Regions from separate parts of the Streptomyces sp. 11-1-2 genome, predicted to be linked through region 2. Evidence: riboswitches for the same ligand, from Rfam matches in the RefSeq annotation. Region 2 holds a riboswitch; the other holds the start of a gene.
What was found. A riboswitch is a leader RNA that binds a small molecule or an ion and turns the genes downstream of it on or off. The one in region 2 is predicted to bind cobalamin.
Positions count from the first base shown of each region.

Region 1: linked by a shared signal. The riboswitch ahead of metE (5-methyltetrahydropteroyltriglutamate--homocysteine S-methyltransferase) and the one ahead of CGL27_RS46815 (hypothetical protein) in region 2 are both predicted to bind cobalamin.

Region 1 covers NZ_CP022545.1:10,039,411-10,047,284, forward strand. Annotated here, with positions in the region: gene CGL27_RS43120 (AraC family transcriptional regulator) at 1-378, shown strand, start outside; gene metE (5-methyltetrahydropteroyltriglutamate--homocysteine S-methyltransferase) at 457-2,775, opposite strand; cobalamin riboswitch at 2,939-3,161, opposite strand; gene CGL27_RS43130 (hypothetical protein) at 3,299-3,508, opposite strand; gene CGL27_RS43135 (AraC family transcriptional regulator) at 3,655-4,569, opposite strand; gene CGL27_RS43140 (endo-alpha-N-acetylgalactosaminidase family protein) at 4,745-7,874, opposite strand, start outside.
Region 2 covers NZ_CP022545.1:11,005,128-11,013,001, forward strand. Annotated here, with positions in the region: gene CGL27_RS46785 (PHP domain-containing protein) at 1-207, shown strand, start outside; gene CGL27_RS46790 (hypothetical protein) at 358-831, shown strand; gene CGL27_RS46795 (hypothetical protein) at 837-1,088, shown strand; gene CGL27_RS46800 (glycoside hydrolase family 97 protein) at 1,096-2,997, opposite strand; gene CGL27_RS46805 (hypothetical protein) at 3,190-3,399, shown strand; gene CGL27_RS46810 (NAD-binding protein) at 3,623-5,548, shown strand; cobalamin riboswitch at 5,642-5,771, shown strand; gene CGL27_RS46815 (hypothetical protein) at 5,831-6,214, shown strand; gene CGL27_RS46820 (FAD-binding dehydrogenase) at 6,371-7,874, shown strand, end outside.

The DNA of each region.
Region 1 (7,874 bases), 970 kb from region 2:
GTCGGCTGGATCGCCGCACTGCGAGACCCCCGGCTGGCCGTCGCCATGCGGGAGTTGCACGCGGATCTGGCCCATCCGTGGACGGTCGACGAACTCGCCCGCAAGGCGGGGATGTCACGCTCGGCGTTCGCCGCCTCGTTCAAGGAGAAAACGGGGGATACCCCGCTCGGCTACCTCACCTCATGGCGCATGTACCGGGTGAAGGTGCTGCTCCGGGAGACGCCGCTGAGTGTCCAGGAGATCGCGGTCAGGGTCGGCTACGACACCGGGAGCGCGTTGAGTCGTGCCTTTTCGGCCAGGGAAGGCGTCACGCCCGGGGCCTGGCGGAAGGACGAGGCCCACCGTCGGCGTCCCCTGTCCGGTGTGACAGCCGCCTGACCACGTCCGGCGTCGGCGTTCGGCGTTCGGCACCGGGGCCGGAGCGCGCGGCGCTCCGGCCCCGGCCGGTCGTCCGGGTCAGGACGCGGGCAGCTCACCGCGGACCGTACGGGCCGCCGTGACCAGGTTCCGCAGTGAGGAGCGGGTCTCGGGCCAGCCGCGGGTCTTCAGGCCGCAGTCGGGGTTGACCCACAGCCGCTCGGCGGGGATGGCCTTGAGGCCGGTGCGCAGCAGTTCCGCCGCCTCCAGCGCGCTGGGCACGCGGGGGGAGTGGATGTCGTACACACCGGGCCCGGCCTCGCGCGGATAGCCATGGGCGGCGAGCTCGCGGGCCACCTGCATATGGGAGCGGGCGGCCTCCAGGCTGATGACATCGGCGTCGAGGTCGTCGATCGCCTGGACGATGTCGCCGAACTCGGCGTAGCACATATGGGTGTGGATCTGGGTGCCGGGCCGTACGCCTCCGGTGGTGAGGCGGAAGGCTTCGGTCGCCCAGGACAGATAGCCGGGCCGGTCCTCGGCGCGCAGCGGAAGGGTCTCGCGCAGAGCGGGTTCGTCCACCTGGATGACCGAGGTCCCGGCCGCCTCCAGGTCGCCCACCTCGTCGCGCAGGGCGAGGGCGACCTGGCGGGCGGTGTCGCCGAGGGGCTGGTCGTCGCGGACGAAGGACCAGGCGAGCATGGTGACCGGGCCGGTGAGCATGCCCTTGACCGGGCGGTCGGTGAGGGACTGGGCATAGGCCGTCCAGCGCACCGTCATCGGCTCGGGGCGCGAGATGTCACCGGCCAGGATCGGCGGGCGGACGTAGCGGGTGCCGTAGGACTGCACCCAGCCGTGCTGCGTGGCGAGATAGCCGGTGAGCTGCTCGGCGAAGTACTGGACCATGTCGTTGCGCTCGGCCTCGCCGTGCACCAGCACATCCAGGCCGGTCTTCTCCTGGAAGGAGATCACCTCCTGGATCTCGGCCTTGACGCGCTCCTCGTACCCGGCCGTGTCGATCCGGCCCCCGCGCAGGTCGGCGCGGGCGGTGCGCAGTTCGCCGGTCTGGGGGAAGGAGCCGATGGTGGTGGTCGGCAGCAGCGGCAGGCGGAGGTGGGCGCGCTGGGCCGCGGCGCGTTCGGCGTACGGCTGGGAGCGGCGGGCGTCGGCCTCGGTGACCGCGCCGGTGCGGGCGCGGACGGCCGGGTCGCGGGTGATGGGGGAGTTGGCGCGGGAGGCGAGGGCGGCCCGGTTCGCGGCCAGTTCGGCGGTGATCGCATCGGTGCCGCGGGCCAGGCCCCTGGCGAGGGTGACGATCTCCGTGGTCTTCTGCCGGGCGAAGGCCAGCCAGCGCTGGATCTGCGGTTCGATGTCCCGCTCGGCCGCCGCGTCGAGGGGGACGTGCAGCAGCGAGCAGGAGGCGGCCACATCGACCCGGTCGGCAAGACCCAGCAGGGTGCCGAGCCTGGCCAGGGACTTCTCCAGATCGTTGACCCAGATGTTGCGGCCGTTGACGACACCGGCGATCAGCCGCTTGCGGGGCAGCCCGCCGACGGCGGCCAGCGCGTCCAGATTCGCGGCGGCGGCCTCCGTGAAGTCCAGCGCCAGCCCCTCGACCGGGGCCTTGGCCAGCATGGGCAGGGCCTCGCCGAGGCGGTCGAAGTACGTCGCGACCAGCAGCTTCGGGCGGTCGGTGAGGGCGCCGAGATCGCGGTAGGCGCGGCCGGCGGAGTTCAGTTCGGCCGGCGTGCGGTCCTGGACCAGGGCGGGCTCGTCGAGCTGCACCCACTCGGCACCCGCCGCCCGCAGATCGGCCAGGACCTCGGCGTACACCGGAAGCAGGCGGTCCAGGAGGGTGAGCGGCTCGAAGTCCGCGGGCGCGCCGGGGGCGGGCTTGGCGAGCAGGAGATAGGTGACGGGCCCGACCAGGACCGGCCGTGCCGCCAGGCCGAGGCCGAGGGCTTCCGTCAGCTCCGCGACCTGCTTGGCGGAGTCGGCCGCGAACACCGTGTCCGGACCCAGCTCCGGAACCAGATAGTGGTAGTTGGTGTCGAACCACTTGGTCATCTCCAGCGGCGCGACGTCCTGCGTGCCCCGCGCCATGGCGAAGTAGCCGTCGAGCGGATCGGCCGCGACGGCGTCCCGGTGGCGGTCGGGGATCGCCCCGACCATGACGGTGGTGTCCAGCACGTGGTCGTAGTACGAGAAGTCACCCGTGGGAACTTCGTCGATACCCGCCCCGGCCAGCTGCCGCCAGGTGGTGCTGCGCAGTTGGGCGGCGGTGGCCCTGAGCGCGTCGGCGGTGACGCGGCCCTTCCAGTAGCCCTCGATCGCCCTCTTCAGTTCCCGGTTGGGGCCCTGGCGGGGGTAGCCGTACACGGTGGCTCGTGCTGCCGCGGCTGCGGACTTCGGTGTCACGGAGATCTCCTTCGCGAGATGAATCCCTGAGATCCCGGCGACGGGAGGAGAGCGCGAAGGGTGACACACCGGGCTTTCGGTCTCGCGCGGCAAAAGCGCGGCCAACTGCCTGGTATGTACGCCGACCCGCCCTCGAGGTCACCGAGATGTCCGCGCACGAATCGTCCGTACGCGGGCAGATGGCAGGTCTTCGGACTCACGGGCGCGTCCTCTTGGAGGAGGACACCTAGTGGCCGTCGCTTCCCAGGCCCTCTCACCGGACCCAGTGCGTATGACGGCGGTCGTTCCCGCTCACCGCTGCGGGGCAGTCCCGGATTCCCACCGGGTTCCCTCTTACGACGCATCCCGCCTGGCGGACGGGGCGAACCAGCTGCACCAGCCAGCCTACGGGGCCGTCCGGCGGTGTGCAGGGGGCGGTCCGGTATTCGGGATGGTGAATTGGAACACGCGATGGCCGAGGGTACGACCGGTGCCGCCCGGGCCGTGCACCGGCCGCACCCCGTCCATCAGCGAGCTCAGGGGGTCAGCACGCGCCGGAGTCCGACCCGCCCGCCAGATTGACCGGGACGGTGACGAAGGAGAACTGGTTGCTGGCGCACACGCCGGGGAAGGCCGTGCTGCTGGAGTTGTTGACTGTGACATCGGGCGCGTCGTCCGCGATGGCGCCGCCCGCGCCGACGGCGAGGGACGCGGCGGTGAGGGCGAGCGTGGACAGGGCGGTCCGGATACGCATGGGAACTCCTTGCTGAGAATCTGCCGCCGGATATGACCGGCTTCGCATGCATGGTGCCCCTTTGGCAGGGCAATCGCGGCCTACCGTCCCCCCAATGGCGGAAGCCGCTCCTCGCAGCCGTCCGGCCGGCCCAAGGCCGCGTCCGGTCATCCGCCGCCGCGCCGACCGTCGTCCGCCGGTGCGGACAGCGGGATCGTCGGTGGACGGCTGGGGTCGGGGATGCGGTCGGTGAAGCCGCCGGGGACCGAGCGGCACTGCTGCTCGCGGAAGTGGACCGGTGCGGTGCCCACTCGGCGGGCGAACAGTCTGCTGAAGTAGGCGGGATCGTCGTAGCCGACGCGGCGGGCGATGGCGGCCACCGGCAGTTCGGTGCCGACGAGGAGTTCCTTGGCGCGGCCCAGCCGGATGCCGAGGAGGTAGTCCTTGGGGCTGCACCCCGCGCCGCGGCGTACCGCGGTGCGCAGTTCGGCCGGTGTCATGCCGTGCCGGGCGGCGTGTTCGGTCACCGAGAGCGGCTGGAAGGCGTCCCGGGCCAGGGCCTGGAGCACCGGATGTCCGTCGGCGCCGGTGTCGGCGCGGACGCGGCGGAGGGCGACGAGGAGTTCATGGACGGCGGCCGCGGTCTCGACCTCCAGGAACGGATTGCCCTGGCGCGCGGCGCGGGCGATCCGGCCGATGGCGCTACGGGCGGTGGCGGTGTCGGTGAGCGCGACCACGGGGCCGTCCGCGTCGAGATAGCCCAGGTCGGCGTAGGCGGCGGTGGCCGGTCCGGTGAAGTCGACGAACGCCTCGTCCCATCCGGTGTCCGGGTCCGGGGCGTAGTGGTGGGTGACACCCGGGGTGAGCCAGAGCAGCGCGGGCGCCGTGACGGTGCGGCGGCGGCCGTCCGCGCCGCGGAACCATCCGCGGCCCGCGCTGATGACCACCGCCACATGGTGGTCCAGGATGCGCGGGCCGACGACGGGCAGGGCGCCGTGCTGGAGGCCGACACCCAGACACACCAGGCCGAGCCGGTGATGGGCCGGGCTGGGCGTGAAGTACCGCATCCAGGTGTGATACATCCGCGGTCCCCTCCGGTCGGCTGCTCCCATCACACGCCGATCTTTGTCCACGGACTGCCCGGCCGCCAAGGGAAGGGTGGCCCTGGCGCGAGGGGGAGGGGCTTACCGGAGGTGGGGGTTGGCGGAGGGAGCCGGGTCGCGGAGGTGTGTCCGCGCGCTCGCTCCCTCCGCCGTGTCAGTCCAGTTCCTCCACCGTGAAGGAGTCGAGCGTGAACTCCGCGGTACCGCTGTCACCGGTCTTGCGCAGCCCCACCCACATCTCGCCGCCCGCGGGCGCGGTGACGGTGTAGCTGTGGGTGGCCCGCCCTGTGGCGGCGGGCAGGGGGGTGCGCTCCAGCTCGCGTGGTTCGGGTTCGTCCACGGCCGTGATCCAGGCGTACTGACCGGCCGCCTCGTTGGCGTACGTCAGGCTCACGCGGTAGCGCCGCCCCGGGTGGAAGCGGGCGGTGTGCGGCACCGTGCGGTAGACGAGGCCCGCGTTCTCGCCGCGTGACTTGAGGGACTGGCCGCCTTCGAGCACATCGTCGATCACCTTGCCGTTCCATCCGGCCTGGGTGAACGGGGCGTGCCGCTGGGCGATATGGGTGCGGGGGTCGGTCACCCCGCCCGCGTCGCCCTTGACGAACGGGCCCCAGCCCTGTGGCACCCGCTCGAAGTCCTCGTACACCAGGGTGCCGGGCTTCGTCGTGCGCTGGGCCCGCACCACTCGCAGCCGGTCGAAGCGGACGCGGGCGCTGCCCTCGGCCACCGCCAGGGTGAGGGTGACCGGGCCGCCGCCGTCGGGGACGGTGAAGGAGGTGAACATCCGCTGGAAACGGGTGCCGTGTTTGCGGTCGGCTGCCATGTGGTTGACGGCGGTCGAGGTCTCCGTCCAGTTCTCCGCGGTGACGCCGTCGGCGGTGTGCACCCGCAGCGCGGCCCGCCGCCGCTCACCGGCCTTCGCGCCCACTTCCACCTGGACGGAGGCCATATAGCCGCCGGGGGCCAGCCGGTCGAGTCGCTGGCCGACGGTGGCGGCCGCGCCCTCACCGATGACCAGTTCGTAGTCGCCCAGCGCGCTGCGTTCGACGGTGGCCGGGCCGGTGGTCTGCCGGCCGCGCAGCGATCCGGAGTGGAAGCCTGGGTCGTACAGCGGGGTGCCCTCGCCCCAGCCGGGGGCCGCCTGGGCACGGGCCCGGGAGCGCAGCACCACGTACGGGACGTCAGGGTCGGCCGTGATGCTGACGTGGCCGTCGCGCACCGGCAGGGTGACCGGCTCGGCACGCCCCTGGTCGGTGAGGCGGTACAGCACCACGGACCGCTGCCCCGACCAGCCGCGCGGCAGCCGCCAACGGGTGGTGCCACCCGCGGGGTTGTAGTGGTAGAGCTTGGCCGGGTCGGTGGCCTCGCGCGGCTCCCACGGCAGCAGATACCCGCCGCCGTCGTAGACCAGCCGTCCGTCGGTGGTGATGCGGCGGACGCCACCGGTGTCGGTGACCGAGGTGTGGCCGGGCCCCTCGAAGGTGATCTCGTGGTCGTCCCAGGTGCGGATGGGGTACGCCTGGAGGTATTTGGCGGGCAGGCTGTGGGTCCAGATGAGCCGGTAGAAGGCGGTCCAGTCGGTTTTGCCGGTCCAGCCCTCGAAGTTGCCCATCCGGGGGATGCCCAGCAGGGTCGGCCACTTGTCGGCGAAGACGTCCTTCTGGTGGTTGCGGATGAAGCGGATGAGCCGGGAGTTGATACCGCGCGAGGTGTCCGGGCCGTAGTCGGTCTCCGTGGCCCAGTGCGACCACAGCGAGGAGCGCTCCAGCCCGTGGCCCCATTCGGTGGTCAGTCGCCAGCCCTGGTCGCGCAGGGCCCGCTGGAGCCGGTCGGAGTTCCAGCCGGACTCGCGGAAGACGTCGATATAGAGCGCGGCGAGGGCCGGGTCGGTGTCGTTCCGCAGGTTCTGGAAGCGCCGGATGATATCGCCGGAGACCAGGTCGCGGCGGGGGTCGATGCGGTAGGACTGGTCCAGCCAGTCCCACTGCTTGTCGTTTTTGTCGACCAGCGTCTCGGAGAAGGCGTTGGCCACCGGATAGGACTCGGTGGCGTTGACGTGCACCGCGAAGTCGCTGTTCCAGTGGCGCCCGGAGCGCAGCAGGGTGTTGAGGTCGGCCAGGCCACCGGCGCGGGTGTTGTAGTTGCCCGCGTAGTCGGGGTGGGCGGAGTCATGGCCTTCCGACTGGTAGCCCTTGAGCAGGGTGTACTGCCGCAGTCCGTCGGTGGCCAGCGCGATCCGCTTGACGTTGTCGAGGGTGTCGAGGAAGGGGTTGGTGGCCTGGCTGGCGAAGTTGAACGGGATGTGCGGGACGACCCGCAGATGCTGTTCGTCGGCGCCGAGCGGGTTCACCATGATGTCGCGGAAGGCGATGGCGGCGTCCTGCCAGTCGACCATGCCGTCGCCGTTGCGGTCCCGGGTGAGGACCACGGTGGCCCAGGGCAGCGGTTCGGTGGCGCCGACGGCCGCGGTGGCGGCCCGGTGGGTCCACTCACCGCAGGTGAGCCGGGCGGTGATCTGGCCGTCCTCCCGTACCGTCTGCCGCCACAGCCGTCCGTTGTCCCAGGTGGTGCCCGCGGCGGAGGAGGGCTTGTCCCAGACCGTGTTGGTCTCGACGGCGGCCCCGAGCCGGTCGGTGCTGACGACGGCGTAGGCGCAGCCGATGGGCGCGCCGTCGGTGGGGGTGTCGGCCGTGAACCGGACGGCGGTGTCACCGCTCTTGGCCTGGTCGAGGTCGATCCGGGCGGCCAGCAGGGTGGCGCCCGGCTGGTCGGCGCGGACGCTGAGGAACGCCAGTTGGGGGATGCGCAGGGTGCCCACGCGCAGCGCGTCGGTGTCGGCGATCCGGGTGACCCGCCAGTCGACCTGCCATTCGCTGACCCGGATCCGGATGTCGATCTCGGCGTCCGCGCTGGAGGTGGACGCGTTGGCGGTGTCCGCGCCGGAGGTGGCCGTTGTCGTGCCGAAGGCGAGGGTGTAGGTGATGTGGTCGGGGCCGCTGGTGACGGCGGTGGTGCGCGGGGTGCGTTCGACGCCGTCGATGAGCACCGAACGGACCGGCTCCCGCTGGCCGTGCAGCACCGCGCCGGTCTCGCGGTCGATGTACGCGACGATGCGCGGGAACTCCGGGTCCACTCGGACCTCCAGCCGCTTCGACCGCAGCGTGCGCTCGGTGGCGCGGGCGTGTGCGGCTCCACGGCCGGGTGCGGTGTCACGGGCGTGCGCGGTGCCACCGCCCGTGCCGATGGCCGTTCCGATTCCGGCCAGTGTGGTGGTGACCACGACC
Region 2 (7,874 bases):
AGGCTGTTGCGCGAGGCCGTCCGGGCGGGGACCTTCTTCTCCATCGACACCGACGCCCATGCGCCCGGCCAGCTCGACTGGCAGCGCAACGGATGCGCCCGGGCCGCGCAATGCGGGGTGCCGGTGGAGCGCGTCATCACCACCTGGACGGCCCGGCAGCTCCTCGAGTGGACCCGCACGCGCCGGCCCCCGCGCCGGGCGAGCTGACGGCCTCCATCAGCCATGCGCGTCAGCGGCTATACGCGAAATGCACGATGAATTCACCTATTTGCGGTAAGTCCTCACATCATCTCCCTCGGCTGGACTACCGTACAGGCGTCGCACGCCCCGCCGGGGGCTGGCGTACCGGGGGAACGCATGACGGATATGACGGAGCTGGACGACGCCGCCATCGAGCGGATCCTGACGATGGTCGACGCCTCGGCGCGCGCCGTCGCCGAGAACGAACACGAGGAGCTCTTCGAGAAGTTCGCCGAGGAGACGCGCGCCCGTCGGCGGTTGCCCGGCGCCGGGGAATTCTTCGACGACCTCAGCGGGGCGCCCGCGGTCGACACCCATGTGTACCTCACCATCGGGCTGTCCGTGCTCGGCCAGATCGCCTTCACGGTGCTCTCGACGGCGACCGACATGGCCCTCCAGCGCGGACTGCGGGACGCCGTCGGCTATCTCAAGCGCTGCGTGCGCGGCGACGCCGCCACCGGCGGGACGGACACCGAGGAGGGCGAGGACAGCACGGCGGGGCTCGCCCGGCGGGTGACGGTGGAGCTGATGCTTCCCCCGGAGGTGGACCCGGACACGGTACGGACCGTCGTCGGGTCCTGGTCACACTGATGGAGATGCGGGCGGACGCCGAGGCGGTCACGGACGCGGAGTCGGCGGACCGGCTGTCCGCCCTCCTCACCCAGCAGCAGGAGAAGAACCCGACGCGGCAGAAGACCGACCGGCTGCTGGCCCTCTCCCGCGGATGGACCGGCGGCCACCCCGCCCCCTACGCCCGTGCCGTCGCCGCCGCATGGGTCTTCGCGGCCGGTGTCTGTCTTCCGGCGATCGGGCTCTGGACGGGCGTCCTGGACGGGGTGTCCGAATGAGGGATGGTCAGGGACGGTCGCAGGTCGACAGGCCGGGCCGCCAGCGGCAGGCGATGGCGGCGAACCCGCCGTCCGCCGTCACCGGCACGGACAGCGTCTGCCCGCCGCGCACCACCGTGGGCGTGCGGACCAGACCGTCCGGGCCGTCCAGGAGCAGATCGACGAGCCAGCGGCCCTTCTCCAGCCGCAGCGGCACCTCGGCGGTATGGGCGGGGCCGGTGAACGTACCGCCGATGAACCACCGGGAGCCGCTGGCGCGGGCGAGCACCGCGCTCTCACCGGGCCGCCCGGTCAGCAGCCGGGTGCGGTCCCAGGCGGCGGGGATCTGCTCCAGGAAGCGGCGGGCGAGCGGACGTGCGTCATACGACTCCGGGGTGCCCGCCAGGTCCTGGATACCGGATTCGTAGAGCACCGACAGGCCGACTTCCCCCGCGTCCGAACCCGCGTTGGGGCGCTCGGCCCGGTGGAAGGCCCCGGGGGTGAAGTCCATGGAGCCGATGACGTTGCGGGTGAAGGGCAGCGTCGCCAGATGCTGCGGAGTGTTGGTCCGCTTCTCCTCGCCGTTCACGCCCTCCATCGACATCACCTGCGGCCAGGTGCGCTGGATGCCCTTGGGGATCGTCGAGCCATGGAAGTTGACGAGCAGATGGTGGTCCGCGGTGGCCTTGAGGATCTCGTCGTACCAGCGCAGCGTCTCCTGGGCCTCGGAGTCCATGAAGTCGATCTTCACGCCCTTGACCCCCCACTTCTCCAGCGTGGGCAGCCACAGCTCGCGCTCCTCGGCGGTGTCGAGGTCGCGGTGGTGGATCCAGACCTGGATGCCCACATGCCGCTCGCGCGCGTAGTCCACGAGCCGCGGAATCCAGCTGTTGCGCGGCCAGTCGGGATCGGTGACATCCCACTGGTCGGGGTCGAAGTACCAGCCCGCGTCCACCACCACATACGGCCAGCCGCGCTGGGCCGCGTAGTCCACGTACCCCTTCTGCATCGACAGGCTCTGCCCGGCCGGCTTGCCGCCCGCGAGCCAGGTCCACAGCGCGGGTCCGGGCCGGATCCACGAGGTGTCGGCGACCCGCGACGCGGGCGCCAGATCGTCGGTGAAGGTGGACTGGGTGACGGTCCCCAGATCGCCCACGATCAGCGCGCGCCAGGGCGTGCTGAGCGGTCCGTCGGACGTGACCCGCTGATCCCAGAGCCCGATGCGGTACGTGGGCTGCCCCTGCTGATGGATCAGCCGGGCGGCGGAGTAGCGGCCGGTGAGATCCGACTCGGCGATCAGGGCGTAGCCGCCCGCCGTCTCGAAGAGCGCCTGAGCCATGTACTCACCGGTGGGCGCGGTCGCCGCGGTGTACTCCTTGAACAGGTTCTCGTTGTCCTTGCGGTAGTCGCCCAGCCACGCGGCCGCGTCCGACGGCAGGGTGAAGGCCGCGGTCTCGCCGAGGACATCACCGCTGCCGGACGGCAGGACATAGCGATAGGCGACCCCGTCGTCCGAGACCCGCACCACGAGGTCCAGCCGGGCGCTCCCGCTGCCCCGGAAGCGGAAGCGGGTCTCGGTCATCCGGGCCGTGCGCGAGCGCTCCTTGCCGACCGTCGACCGGTAGCGCTCCACGACGGTGCGGTCGTGGCGCCCCAGATAGCGCAGCCCGTGCGACAGATCCGCCCGTTCGGTGACGATGCCCACGGGTGAGGGCTCGACCACCGTCCGTCCGCCCCGGGACACCTGGAGCGTCAGCGCTCCCGAGGCTCCGTCGAGCCGCAGTTGCGCGAGGGGACCGGAGTGGGGTGAGGGGCCGCGCACGGTCCAGGCGGAGTCCTTCGCCTGCGCGGGCCCGGTGATGAAGAGCGTCATGGCCAGGACGCCGCAGAGCAGAAATGCCACAGCGGAGCGTCGGTAAGATCTCGGCATCGTTGCCTCCCGAGGCGGATACGTTACCGAGTCATCCGATAACTGGGGAGGGGTCGGGCGCTATTACGTCCCGTCAGGGGGCATTGGCGCAGGAGAGATCGGATCTATGGCTGGGCCGCTTCCCGGGACGGAGCCACGGGTGGAGGGTCGGCGGATGGACTCGCGTACGGTCCGGACAGGGAGGCGTACACGATGAGCGGCACGGCTCGACCCGGCGACCCGGACCGGGCGACGGCGAACCGGGCGACGGCGAACCGGGATCCCGACCCGGACCCGGCGCCCGCCGAGCCCGAGGGCGGGGAGCCCGCCTGCTGGCTGGATCGGGTCTGCGCCGACTGCGGCGCGATCCAGGACACCGCGCCCTTCGCCCGCTGTGCGCGCTGCGGAGCCCCGCCGGAGTGAGCGGACGGGCCGTCCGGTCGCCGGCCCCCGGCGCCCAACTCCCTTGGGCGGCCCACCAGGTACGGTCTGATCATGACCGCCGGAGCGCGGGTGCCGGCCGCCGGAGACCGCGGCCGCCTTACCCCGCCCGGACGACCCACGGCATCACGGACCAACGGGGGGCTTCGCCGTCGTGTTCTCCACCTCCACCTCGGACCCGCCGTCCCCCTCGGGGACGGCCCACATGGTCGTCTGCGGTGACGACGCGCTCGCCCACCGCCTCGCCGCCGAGCTTTACTACGTCTACCGGACACGGGTGACGGTCGTCATCCCCGGCGGCACGCCCGTGGCGGACCCGGCGGGGCAGCAGGTGGCGGGATGGCGGCAGGGCGGCCGTACCTCCGCGTTCTTCGGCCGGTTCAGCGCGGCCGTCGGACGGATCCCGCTGCCCAGGCAAGCCGCGGACGACCCCGCTGCGGACGGGGGAGTGCGGGTCATGGAGGTCCCGGCGCTCGACGAAGAGGTGCTGACCGAGGCGGGTGCGGAGCACGCGACCGCGCTCGCCCTGGTCCATGACGACGACGAGGCCAACATCCACGCCGCACTGCGCGCCCGCCGCCTCAACCCCCGGCTGCGGCTGGTGATCCGGCTCTACAACCGCAAGCTCGGCCAGCATCTGGAGGAACTCCTCGACGAGGCGGCGCGGGTGGCCGATCCCGGTATGGACGCGGCGGAGCTGGACGCCACCACCACCGTACTGTCGGACGCCGACACCGCGGCCCCCGCGCTGGCGGCCACCGCCGTAGCGGGCACCAGCAAAGTGCTCCAGGCCGACGGGCTGCTGCTGCGCGCGGCCGAGCGCACCCCGCCCGGCCCCGACGAGGTGGCCCGCCCGGGGCTGTGCACCCTCGCCCTGCTCTCGTCCACCACCAGCGACCCCGGCGGCAGCGAGGGCTCCGACAGCAGCGGGGACGAAGGGCCCAAGCTGCTGCCCGGAGACGAGGAGGTGGCCGCCGCCACCGGACGCGACACGGTGGTGCTCGAGGCCGTCTCCGCCACCGGCCCACCGCTGCCGCCACGGCGGCTCGGCACTCGCAGACTGCCCCTCGCCTCGCTGTTCTCCCGCCGACTGCGCTGGTCCGTCGCCGGAATGGCGATCGCCGTGCTCGCCCTCACCATCGCCTCCTGGCAGTTCACCGGAGCCGGTCTGCTCCGCGCCGCCTACCTCACGGTGCTGGACGTGCTGGCCATCGACGACCCGGCGCTCGACGAGCCCACCGGACGCAAGGTCCTCCAACTGCTGTCCGGGCTGACCGGACTGCTCATGCTGCCCGTCCTGGTGGCCGCCGCGCTCGAGGCGCTGGGCACCTTCCGCACCGCCTCCGCGCTGCGCCGCCCTCCGCGCGGCCTCTCCGGCCACGTCGTGCTGCTCGGGCTCGGCAAGGTCGGCACCCGGGTGCTGGCCAGACTCCGGGAGATGGACATCCCCGTGGTGTGCGTGGAAGAGGACCCCGGAGCGCGCGGCATCCCGCTGGCCCGCAGACTGGGGGTGCCGACGGTCATCGGCGATGTCACGCAGGAGGGCGTCCTGGAGGCCGCCAAGATCCAGCGGGCACACTCCCTGCTCGCCCTGACCAGCGTCGACACCACCAACCTGGAGGCGACGCTGTACGCCCGCTCGGTCAAGCCCCGGCTGCGGGTGGCGCTGCGCCTGTACGACGACCGCTTCGCCACCGCCGTCTACCGCACACTGCGCGCGGCCCATCCGCGGGCCCTCACCCGCAGCCGCAGCGTCTCCAGCCTGGCGGCCCCGGCGTTCGCCGGGGCGATGATGGGACGTCAGATCCTGGGCGCCATACCGGTCGAGCGCAGAGTGCTGCTCTTCGCCGCCCTGCATGTCGCCGGGCATCCGCAACTGGAGGGGCGTACCGTCGCCGAGGCGTTCGCACCGGGCGCCTGGCGGGTGATCGCACTGGACGCGGCGGAACCCGCCGACCGGCAACGCGACCTCGCCGCGGCGCCTCCTTACGACGGCGCCACCCAGGCGCCCTCCCTGGTGTGGGATCTGCACCCCGGCTATGTCCTGCGGCCGCACGACCGCGTGGTGCTGGCGGCCACCCGCCAGGGCCTGGGCGAAATCCTCGCGGGGGTGGCGGCCCGCCACAACTGACGTCCAGCCGCCCGTGGCGCTCGCGGGAGCGGGGGCCACGTGGTGTGGCGGTGCCCGGGATGCGATGATGCCGGGCGACAAAGGCGACGGCGGAACGAGGAAGCCGGTGTGAATCCGGCGCGGTGCCGCCACTGTGATCGGCGAGCGGATCCCGAACAGGCCACTGCCCGTACGCGCGGGTGGGAAGGCCGGGACGAGCATCGACCCGAGAGCCAGGAGACTCACGCGGTCGCCTCCTCGACGGAAACCGGGGCGGACTTCCCCGGAGGAGGGTGATGCGGCATGCCTGTCAGGCCGACCGACCCGGTGCCATGCCGGGTGACCGTATGCCGGGACTGCTGTTGCGGCAGCCCCAAGGTGACCGGAATCGACCATGCGGCACAGATCGCACGGCTCGGTGAGGAGGCGCCCGTACGCGTCTCCGGGTGTCTGGACGTCTGCGATCAGGCCAATGTGATCGTGGTGCAGCCGTCGGCGGCCGGACGTGCCGCCGGGGGCAGGCCGGTGTGGCTCGGCCTGGTCAACGACCCGGAGGCGACAGAGGACGTCGTGGCCTGGGTCACGGCGGGCGGCCCCGGTGTGGCGCCGCTGCCCGACATCCTCGATCTGTACGCCTTCTCGCCACGGCGGCGCGCCTCGCCCGAGCCGTCATCCGGTGGGCGCTGACCAGCCGAAGTGCCCTACGGCTTCCGGGAGTTGCTCATCGGGAGCAGGAGTCTGGCGGCCCCGCACCCTGTGGGCTACCGTCGGTAACATGTTGCCGTCGCGGCAACCCCCTGCGCATCTCCCGCACCCTCCGAACCCCCTTCCGGAAGGCCGCCCATGGAGAACTCCACAGAGAACGCCGCCTCGCTGGCCGGGATCAGCCGCCGCCGTGCCCTGACGGCTGCGGGCGGTGTGCTCGCCGGCGCCGCGCTGGCCCAGGCGGCGGGTCCGGCCTTCGCCGCCTCCGGGGCGTCCTCGGAGGCGGACGCCATCGTGGTCGGCGGCGGGCTCGCCGGGCTGGTCGCCACGGCGGAACTGACGGCCGCGGGACGCAAGGTGCTCCTCCTCGACCAGGAGCCCGAGAGCAACCTCGGCGGCCAGGCGTTCTGGTCCTTCGGCGGCCTGTTCTTCGTGGACTCCGAGGAACAGCGGTTGATGGGCGTCAAGGACTCCCACGAACTGGCCTGGCAGGACTGGCTCGGCACGGCCGGCTTCGACCGCGGCGTCTCCGATCCCGGCGGCCAGGACTACTGGGCCCGCAAATGGGCCGAGGCGTACGTGGACTTCGCGGCCGGGGAGAAGCGGTCCTGGCTGCACGGGCTCGGCGTGCAGTGGTTCCCGATCGTCGGCTGGGCCGAGCGCGGCGGCGGCCTGGCGGACGGGCACGGCAACTCGGTGCCGCGCTTCCACGTCACCTGGGGCACCGGTCCGGCCGTGGTCGAGCCGTTCGAGAAGAAGGTGCGGGCCGCCGCGAAGGACGGGCGGGTGACCTTCAAGTTCCGGCACCGGGTGGACGATCTGGTGGTCACCGGCGGTGCCGTCACCGGGGTCAGCGGCGCGATCCTGGAGCCGAGCGACGCCGCCCGCGGCAAGCCCACCTCGCGCACCGTGGTGGGCCAATTCGAGCTCAACGCCCCGGTGGTGATCGTCACCTCCGGCGGTATCGGCGCCAACCACGATCTCGTACGGCGGAACTGGCCCGACCGGCTCGGCTCACCGCCGAAGTTCATGGTCACCGGCGTCCCGGCGTATGTGGACGGTCGGATGCTGGCGATCACCGAGAAGGCGGGCGGACGGATCGTCAACCCCGACCGCATGTGGCACTACACCGAGGGCCTCAGGAACTACGCCCCGATCTGGCCGGGCCACGGCATCCGCATTCTGCCGGGCCCCTCGTCGATGTGGTTCGACGCGAAGGGCAAGCGCTTCGCCACCCCCGACATCCCGGGCTACGACACCCTGCACACCCTCGGGACGATCACCGCCACCGGCTATGACTACTCCTGGTTCGTCACCACCCAGAAGATCATCGCCAAGGAGTTCGCGCTCTCGGGCTCCGAGCAGAACCCGGACCTGACCAACAAGGACATCCTGCAACTCCTCTCCCGCATCTGGCAGACACCCGAGCCGATCCAGCGGTTCCGGGACAAGGGCGAGGACTTCGTCGTCGCCAACACCCTGCCCCAACTGGTCGCGGGCATGAACAAGTTGACCGGCGACAACCTCATCGACCTGGCGGACCTCACCCGGCAGGTCGAGGCCCGCGACCGCGAGATCGCCAACCCGTACACCAAGGACGTCCAGGTCATGGGCATCCGCAACGCGCTCGCCTACCCCGGGG